2 linked regions of the Aliamphritea ceti genome follow. The protein of the gene in region 1 interacts with the protein of each later gene in a pairwise test. Links are inferred from orthologs where the notes say so. Each region holds a gene or a part of one and is shown in the gene's direction. Other genes may lie near its edges.

Region 1 (4,540 bases):
TCCATTGGCTGTTGCTCAGTTTTTGTTTTTATTTATAGCTCTGCTGTGCCTTGGTTTTGCGTTTGTTGTCGATGATTTCTCGGTGGCTTATGTCGCAGGTAATTCAAACTCAGCGTTGCCGGTTTACTACAAAATAAGTGCAATTTGGGGTGGTCACGAAGGCTCGTTGTTGCTGTGGATCGTTATCTTGGGTGGTTGGACCGTTGCTGTTGCTGTACGTAGTGATAATTTACCACCGGCGATCGTAGCCCGGGTTTTAGCTGTAATGGGTATGATTGGCGTAGGTTTCTTACTCTTCATTATTCTTACTTCCAATCCGTTCGATCGTCATTTGCCGGTATTTCCGCAAGATGGTGCAGATCTTAATCCTCTGCTACAGGATATTGGTCTGATTATTCATCCGCCAATGTTGTATATGGGATACGTGGGCTTCTCGGTTGCATTTGCGTTTGCGATCGCTGCGCTACTAAGTGGCCAGTTAGATGCAGCATGGGCCCGCTGGTCCCGTCCCTGGACAAATGTTGCCTGGGCGTTTCTGACTCTGGGTATCGGGTTAGGAAGCTGGTGGGCATATTACGAACTTGGCTGGGGCGGCTGGTGGTTCTGGGATCCGGTTGAAAATGCGTCTTTCATGCCATGGCTGATCGGTACTGCACTGGTACATTCACTGGCTGTGACTGAAAAACGAGGCGTCTTCAAAAGCTGGACGGTATTGCTGGCAATTTTTGCTTTTTCGTTGAGCTTATTAGGGACTTTCCTGGTACGTTCCGGTGTGTTGACGTCGGTGCATGCTTTCGCTTCGGACCCAGCGCGTGGCTATTTCATTTTGGTGTTACTGGCGATTTCAGTTGGTGGTTCTTTAGTGTTGTATGCCTGGAAAGCTGCCGATGTAAAAAGCGAATCCAGTTTTAGTCTGGTATCCCGGGAAACTCTGTTACTGATAAATAATATTCTGCTGGTTATCGCAACTATGACGGTGTTGTTGGGGACAATTTATCCTCTTATTGTCGATGCGTTAGGCTGGGGTAAAATTTCAGTAGGTCCTCCTTACTTCAACGCACTGTTTATTCCTCTGGTGTTGTTGATGGCTGGCTTTATGGGGATAGGTATTATGGCGCGCTGGCGCCAGACTAAGATTGAGTTGCTGGCTCGTCAGTTATGGAAACCTGCTGTATTAAGTATTGTTGCCGGTATTGGTACGCAGTGGTTGTATGAGGGGGAATTTAACTTTCAGGTTGTCGGTATTATGGTGCTGGTTTTCTGGCTGGCATTTACTGGGTTACAGGATCTGTATAAGCGGGTTTCTGCGAAGTCTGGTCTGTGGTCCGGAATGCGTGGTTTGTCCCGTAGCTATGTAGGTATGATGCTGGCGCATGTTGGCGTTGCAGTCACAATAGTCGGTGCGCTGATGGTGTCTATCTATAATGAAGAACGTGATTTACGAATGGCGCCGGGTGACCGGGTAACTTTTGCACAATATGAGTTTATTTTTGATGGTGCCCGTAAAGTACAGGGACCAAACTATAAAGCTGATCAGGGCGTTATTCGGATCCTCGAAGATGGTGAACCTTATACGCAGCTGTTACCTGAAAAACGTTTATATGCAGCCCGTGGCAATGTAATGACCGAAGCCGCAATTGATCCGGGTTTTACCCGTGATCTGTATGTGGCATTAGGTGAGCCGTTGGAATATGGTGCCTGGGCTGTAAGGGTTCAGTATAAGCCATTCGTACGCTGGTTGTGGCTGGGTGGCCTGCTGATGTCTTTAGGCGGTATTTTAGCTGCTATGGATAAGCGTTATAGCCGTCAGGCAAAACGTGAGCTGGCTAGCCGTCAGGCTGTCTGAAGACATTAAGAATAGGATTCTGCGATGCGTCGTTTTTTAGTTTTATTGCCATTGTTTATTTTTATCGGGCTGGCGTTGTTCCTGTGGCGCGGCATAGGGCAGGATACTACATCTATCCCGTCCCCTTTGCTGGGTAAAGCTGTTCCTGAGTTTTCGCTAACGTCTTTATATGATGAAAATCAGATAATGTCCGCTTCTGACTTAACGGGTCCTGCACTGATAAATGTCTGGGCTACCTGGTGTCCTACCTGTAAGCAGGAACATGCGCAGCTGAACCGTATTGCCCGAGATGAAGGCGTGACGATTTACGGGATTAACTATAAAGATGACCGGGCTAAAGCAAAAGTCTGGCTGGACAAGTATCTGGACCCTTATGCGAAAAATGTATTTGATCCAAATGGCCGGTTAGGGCTGGATTTGGGTGTGTACGGTGCGCCGGAGACTTACCTTATCGATGCTGACGGAATTATCCGATATAAACACATCGGTGAGGTTAATGAGAAAGTTTGGCAAAAATTAAAAGCACAGATGCAGGCGTTGGAGGCTGATTCATGAGTAAAGCCTTAGGTGTTTTGTTTGCAGGTTGGTTAGTGCTTATTAGCCAGGCAAGCGTTGCCGCTATTGATACATATGAGTTTAAAGATAACGCAACCAGAGAACGTTTTCAGGAGTTGAGTGCTGAACTGCGTTGTCCTAAGTGTCAAAATCAGAATATTGCAGATTCTAACTCTCCTATTGCTGAAGATCTTCGTGATGAGCTTTACCGGATGTTGGATAGTGGTGCTGATAATGATGAAATCATTGATTTCATGGTGATGCGCTATGGTGAGTTTGTGCTCTATCGTCCCCGTGTATCCAGTCAGACTTATTTACTTTGGTATGCGCCTGCGGGACTTCTGGTGATAGGTGTTGCCGTTATTTTTGCACTTACCCGTCGTAAGAAGTCTGTAGGTAAACAGCAAGAAAAATCTGGGTTGTCTCCTCAGGAGCAGCAACGCCTGGATGCGCTTTTAAAACAGGATCAGGATAAAGACGCATGACGAGTTTTTGGTTAGGTATTGCCGCATTAACAGTGTTAGCAATGTGTTTTGTTCTGTTACCTTATTTTCGTGCCCGCCGAGCACTGAGCCAGCCGCAAGATGTTGCGGTTGATCGTCAGGCACAGAACATTGCAATCTATAAAGAACGTGTAACGGAACTTGATGCTGAGCTCGATGCAGGTAATTTATCGAATGATGATCATGCGGGATTAAAGCTGGAGCTGGAAAAGAACCTGCTTAATGATGTCGCCGATCTTGAGGCTCTTAACGGTAAGCCGTTGCGATTAACATCTCAGACACTTGTTACGGCAATTTTACTGGCAATTCTGGTACCAGTATCCGCCATTGCAATTTACGGCGAATATGGCCGTGTGGACGATGTGACTGCCATGCTGAACGGGGAGGCTGATCCGTTTAACGGACAGACCCCAAGTATGAATGAAGCTGTGACAGAGCTTGAAGCCCGTTTAAGTGCTGAGCCGGATAAGCCGGAAGGCTGGTTTTTGTTAGCTAATAGCTACATGAATATGCAGCGTTATCAGGATGCAGCCCGCAGTTTTGCCCGGGTACTGGAGTTTTTACCTGAGGATGCGCCGCAGTTTGCAGGCGTTCAGGGGCAATATGCACAGGCGTTATATCTAGCGAATGAGAATCAGATGAATGGTCAGATTCGCGGTATTCTTGATGATATTCTTGCGAATGAACCTTATGAAGTAACTGCGTTAGGATTATTAGGTATTGATGCTTATGAAAACCAGCGTTATCGCGAGGCATTAGGCTTTTGGCGCCGTGCTTATGATAATGCTGAGCCTGTTCAGCAGGAGTCATTACGCAGTGGTATTGAGTCTGCGCGTCAGGCATTGATCGAGCTGGGTGAAACTGTACCTGAATTGCCTGAACTTAAATCGGCATCTTTGCGTATTAAAGTTTCGCTCAAGCCTGAAATTGCTGCTTCGGTAAGTGCAGATAGTCCGGTATTTATTTTTGCCCGACCTGTTGGTGGACGTGTGCCATTAGCAGCAGTGCGTTTAACCGTGGCTGATTTACCCGCTGAAGTTGTGTTAGATGACAGCATGGCGATGCAGCCTCAGATGACGCTTTCTTCTGTTGCTGAAGTTGAAGTCATTGCCCGGGTTTCCTCAAGTGGTGAGTTGCGTCCGCAGGCTGGTGATCTTACCGGCACCATTTCTCCTGTTGCTGTTCAGCAACAAGTTGATATATTAGACCTGTCTATCGATCATATTGTTGAGTAAGCTCTGTTTTGTCTTGCCGGGCCTTGCGAAGTAATAAAGGTTCGGTGGGACGGATGACCTGGAACATCAGATAAAAAAAAGGGTCATATATATAAAGCCGGGTTTTGCGCCTGTTTTTTGTTAAACAATCACTTATCTGTGATTTGTTGTGTTGCAGGTGCTTATGCTCAATCATAAAATAGACGTTATTTTTACAGTCTATTGTTATTGCTAAGGGTTAGATTCATTGATGGAGCTAAGTTTACGTGAATGGCTGATTATTGGTGGCGTTATAGTCATTGCATTAATCATCATCGACGGGTGGCGACGTATGCGCAGCAATCGAAATACATTGCGCATGCAGATCGATAAGAGCCTGGTGGATCTTCCTGACGAAACCCACAACCCCGAGCTGCCTAATG
Region 2 (3,784 bases), 1.9 Mb from region 1 along the record:
ACCTGCACCGAGGTTACTTTCAACCATCAGACCAACAATAGTTTTGTTGCCGTCGATGATCTGGTTAGTCACGTCAGTCATAACCAGTGGCTGCAGGTTGTGGTCTTTATTGGAGTTAGCGTGGCTGCAGTCAACCATGATGTTGGTTGATACGCTGGCTTTTTCCAGAGCCTGTTCACACAGTGCTACATTAACAGAGTCGTAGTTTGGTTTGCCGTTACCACCACGCAGAACAACGTGACCATACTCATTGCCCTTAGTACGAACAACCGAGCACTGGCCATCTTCGTTGATACCCAGGAAGTTGTGTGGATGAGCAACAGATTCAAGCGCGTTAATAGCAACTGTCAGACCACCGTCAGTGCCGTTCTTGAAACCTACTGCGCCGGACAGGCCGCTGGACATTTCACGGTGAGTTTGTGACTCAGTTGTACGGGCACCGATTGCAGACCATGAAATCAGATCCTGCAGGTACTGCGGTGAAATTGGATCAAGTGCTTCAGTTGCCAGTGGCAGCCCGGCTTCAGCCAGTTGCAGCAACAGATCACGGCCAATATGCAGTCCTTCAACAATCTGGAAAGAATCGTTCATGTGCGGGTCGTTGATTAAGCCTTTCCAGCCTACAGTTGTACGTGGCTTCTCAAAATAGACGCGCATAACCAGATACAGAGTGTCTTCAACCTTAGCTGCAAGTTCCTTCAGACGCTGCCCATATTCGATGGCGGCTTTAGTATCGTGAATAGAACAAGGACCAACAACGACAAAAAGACGCTTATCTTCGCCTTTAAGGATGTTTTTAATAACCTGACGGCCTTCCATAACAGACGCAGCGGCAGTTTCGCTCAGCGGCAATTTGGACTTTAGTTCGGCAGGAGTGAGGAGGACTTCATTACTCTCAATATTGAGGTTTTCTACGCGTTTATCAGACATCTTATTTCCTTCATGCAGCCCTTAGTGATTCAGCTGGACCGCAACGCCTTGCTTTGGCTTAACTCTTGTTAACTTACTAATAAGTGGAGACTCTTTGTATCACATAAGTTGTTACTGTTTAAGGGGCAAAGCACGAATCCCGGACCTTGTACTGAAGAAAACGTTGCCTGTCGCGCTAAAGTGAATAAAATCCGTGTCACAATCAGTCGCTTAATGACGCTTTTAAAGGTTTGTAGCAAGCGATGAGGGTGGTTTTTAGCAGGACATATCGTTATAGCTATATTTAACTGACCTGAGTCAGATAAAGATTACTGTTTTTAAACAGTTTTATCGCGCTCAAACAGAACTGTTCAGTAAAATGGTTGTCCATTTAGCATCCCGTATAACTTCATTATAGGAATAACCGTGTTGCAAAGAATTCAGCAATGGCTCAGCTATCTGCTAGCTTGCACTTTTTTCATACTTTCGACAGTGCCGGCAGTACAGGCAGGCCTGTTCGATAACGCTGACCCTTTCGGTGCCAGTGATGGTCCTGTCGATGTCGAACAAGCCTTTATGTTTGATTATGAACAGGGCGCAGACGGCAAGCTTAAACTGGTCTGGACGATCAAAGACGGTTATTACCTGTATCGTGACAAAACAGAGCTGACGACCAGTGAGCAGATATCTGAATTGTCCCGTGAACATTCTGCAGCCAAGCTGAAATCAGACCCCCTGTTTGGTGATGTTTATGTTTATTACAACCAGGGATTGATGGATCTTCAGCTTAGCAGCACTACCGGTGCGGCTGTTAATGAAACAATGACTGTTTCTTATCAGGGCTGCTGGGATGGTGGTATCTGTTACCCGCCCGTGCAGAAGACCGTTAGTCTTAAAGATATTCCGGTTGTTAAAGCTTCAGTGATACCTGTGGTGGCAGCAACTGATCCGGCTATGGCGAATGCAGATAAAGTCATTCAGGCGGTTATACCTAAGCAGCCTGCTCAACCATTGACGACGACATTAAGTGAACAGGATAGGTTCGCGCAACTGTTATCGTCCAGCAACCTGTTGCTGACTCTGGGGGCATTCTTTGTCGCTGGAATGGCGCTGGCACTGACACCTTGTGTCTTTCCGATGATCCCGATTCTTTCGAGCATCATCATAGGCCAGAAACAGCCAGTCAGTGCTAAACGAGGATTCTTCTTATCGCTGGTCTATGTGTTGTCTGTGGCAGTTACCTATACGGTAATCGGTATTATCGCTGGCCTGTTTGGTGAAAACTTGCAGGCGGCTTTCCAGAATGCATGGATCATAGGCTTCTTCAGCTTCATTTTCGTTTTATTGTCTTTGTCGATGTTTGGTTTTTACGACCTGCAGCTGCCTAACAGTTTACAGAGCAAACTTAATGAAATGAGTAACAGCCAGCAGGGCGGCAGCCTGATCGGCATCGTTATTATGGGCCTGCTGTCTGCTCTAATTGTTGGCCCGTGCATGGCTGCACCGCTCGCAGGAGCGCTGATTTATATTGGCCAGACCGGCGATCCCGTTTTAGGTGGTGCAGCATTATTCAGTCTGAGTATGGGTATGGGGATTCCTCTATTAATTGTCGGTGCTTCAGCGGGTAAGTTGTTACCTAAAGCCGGTATGTGGATGGAGAACGTTAAAGCAGGCTTCGGTGTCATGTTGCTGCTGCTGGCGGTCTGGATGCTTGACCGGGTGATAGCTGACGGTGTCGCGATCTTCTTGTACGGTGTGATTCTGCTGGTGAGCGCGGTTTACATGAAAGCGCTGGATTCTCTGGTAGATGCCAGTAAATGGCAGCGTTTCTGGAAAGGCATTGCTGTACTGATTCTTGTCTATGGAGGGAGCCTGGTTATAGGCAGCCTGAGTGGCAGTCAGAGCCTGTTCCAGCCACTGAAAGGATTGGCTTCTAACGGTGGAGTTGCGTCTCAAGAAGCTAAGGTAGAGTTTGTAAAAGTGACGAATGAACAGGCACTTGATCAAATTCTCATGACTGCTGAGCAAAATGGTCAGCCTGTTATGTTGGATTTCTATGCTGACTGGTGTATTTCCTGTGTTGAGCTGGACAAGATAACCTTTGTTGATGCCGGCGTTCAGCAAGCACTTAAGTCATTTATCAGTGTTAAAGTAGATGTGACTGCCAATGATGCCGATTCAAAGGCACTGTATAAACGCTATAGTGTGATTGGACCGCCAGCACTGATTTTTTATGATAAACAGGGCAACATTCAGCCGAACATGACGTTGATCGGCATGGTCCAGCCAGATGATTTTACCGGTCACATACAACCGTTGATCTAGTGCTTATCTAATTAAGTTAACTCATATAAAAAACCGGGCTTTTGCCCGGTTTTTTTATTGCTACTTATTACTGTTGTGCTTCTAATACAACCAATAAGTTATTAATGAAGGTGCTGTCTAAAGCCACTGACAGATAGATCAGTGGGTGACTTCGGTAATGACCTGGCTCATGGCCTGAGTAAGCGGCGTGTCTTGCGGACCGCTTAGCAAAATGGTTGTGGATACCGGCAATTCAGGCAGGCCGTCAACGTTGCTCAGCTCGCGCATATGAGGCTGCAAGCTTGAACGGCTTAGCATGCCAATGACAAGACCAGCATTTATAGCTGCTATTATTCCCGACAAGCTTTCACTGCTAAAAGCAATCCGATAATTTACACCGGCGTTACTCAGTGCTTTAACGGCTGCCTCACGCCACCAGCACTCACGGTTAAAGAGCGCCAGTGGTAAAGGTTTTTCCGGCTCTGTTATAAAGTTATCAGTGACCGCCCAAACCATCTCTTCCTGACAGATGATATCGTCACAGGACTCATCGGGGCCAACCGTATATAGC

What was found. The genes of interacting proteins can lie anywhere in the genome.
Region 2: the proteins of OCU49_RS20380 (region 1) and dsbD interact in binary tests that used the Escherichia coli proteins (3 or more experiments, as listed by UniProt). The link is inferred for Aliamphritea ceti from one-to-one orthologs.

The regions. Positions count from the first base shown.
Region 1 is NZ_AP025282.1:4,505,772-4,510,311, reverse strand. What follows is about bases 713-3,635. They hold OCU49_RS20380 (DsbE family thiol:disulfide interchange protein), read left to right. Parts: upstream 713-1,870; coding sequence 1,871-2,401; downstream 2,402-3,635. Other genes in these bases: ccmI (c-type cytochrome biogenesis protein CcmI), read left to right, coding at 2,883-3,635; OCU49_RS20375 (cytochrome c-type biogenesis protein), read left to right, coding at 2,398-2,886; OCU49_RS20385 (heme lyase CcmF/NrfE family subunit), read left to right, coding at 713-1,846. Also shown: more of OCU49_RS20385, read left to right, coding at 1-712; more of ccmI, read left to right, coding at 3,636-4,139; cell division protein ZipA, read left to right, coding at 4,369-4,540. UniProt on the Escherichia coli protein: Involved in disulfide bond formation. Catalyzes a late, reductive step in the assembly of periplasmic c-type cytochromes, probably the reduction of disulfide bonds of the apocytochrome c to allow covalent linkage with the heme.
Region 2 is NZ_AP025282.1:2,606,669-2,610,452, forward strand. The notes cover bases 809-3,784. They hold dsbD (protein-disulfide reductase DsbD), read left to right. Parts: upstream 809-1,335; coding sequence 1,336-3,234; downstream 3,235-3,784. Other genes in these bases: OCU49_RS11800 (3-deoxy-7-phosphoheptulonate synthase), read right to left, coding at 809-930; OCU49_RS11810 (LysR family transcriptional regulator), read right to left, coding at 3,373-3,784. In the rest of the region: more of OCU49_RS11800, read right to left, coding at 1-808. UniProt on the Escherichia coli protein: Required to facilitate the formation of correct disulfide bonds in some periplasmic proteins and for the assembly of the periplasmic c-type cytochromes.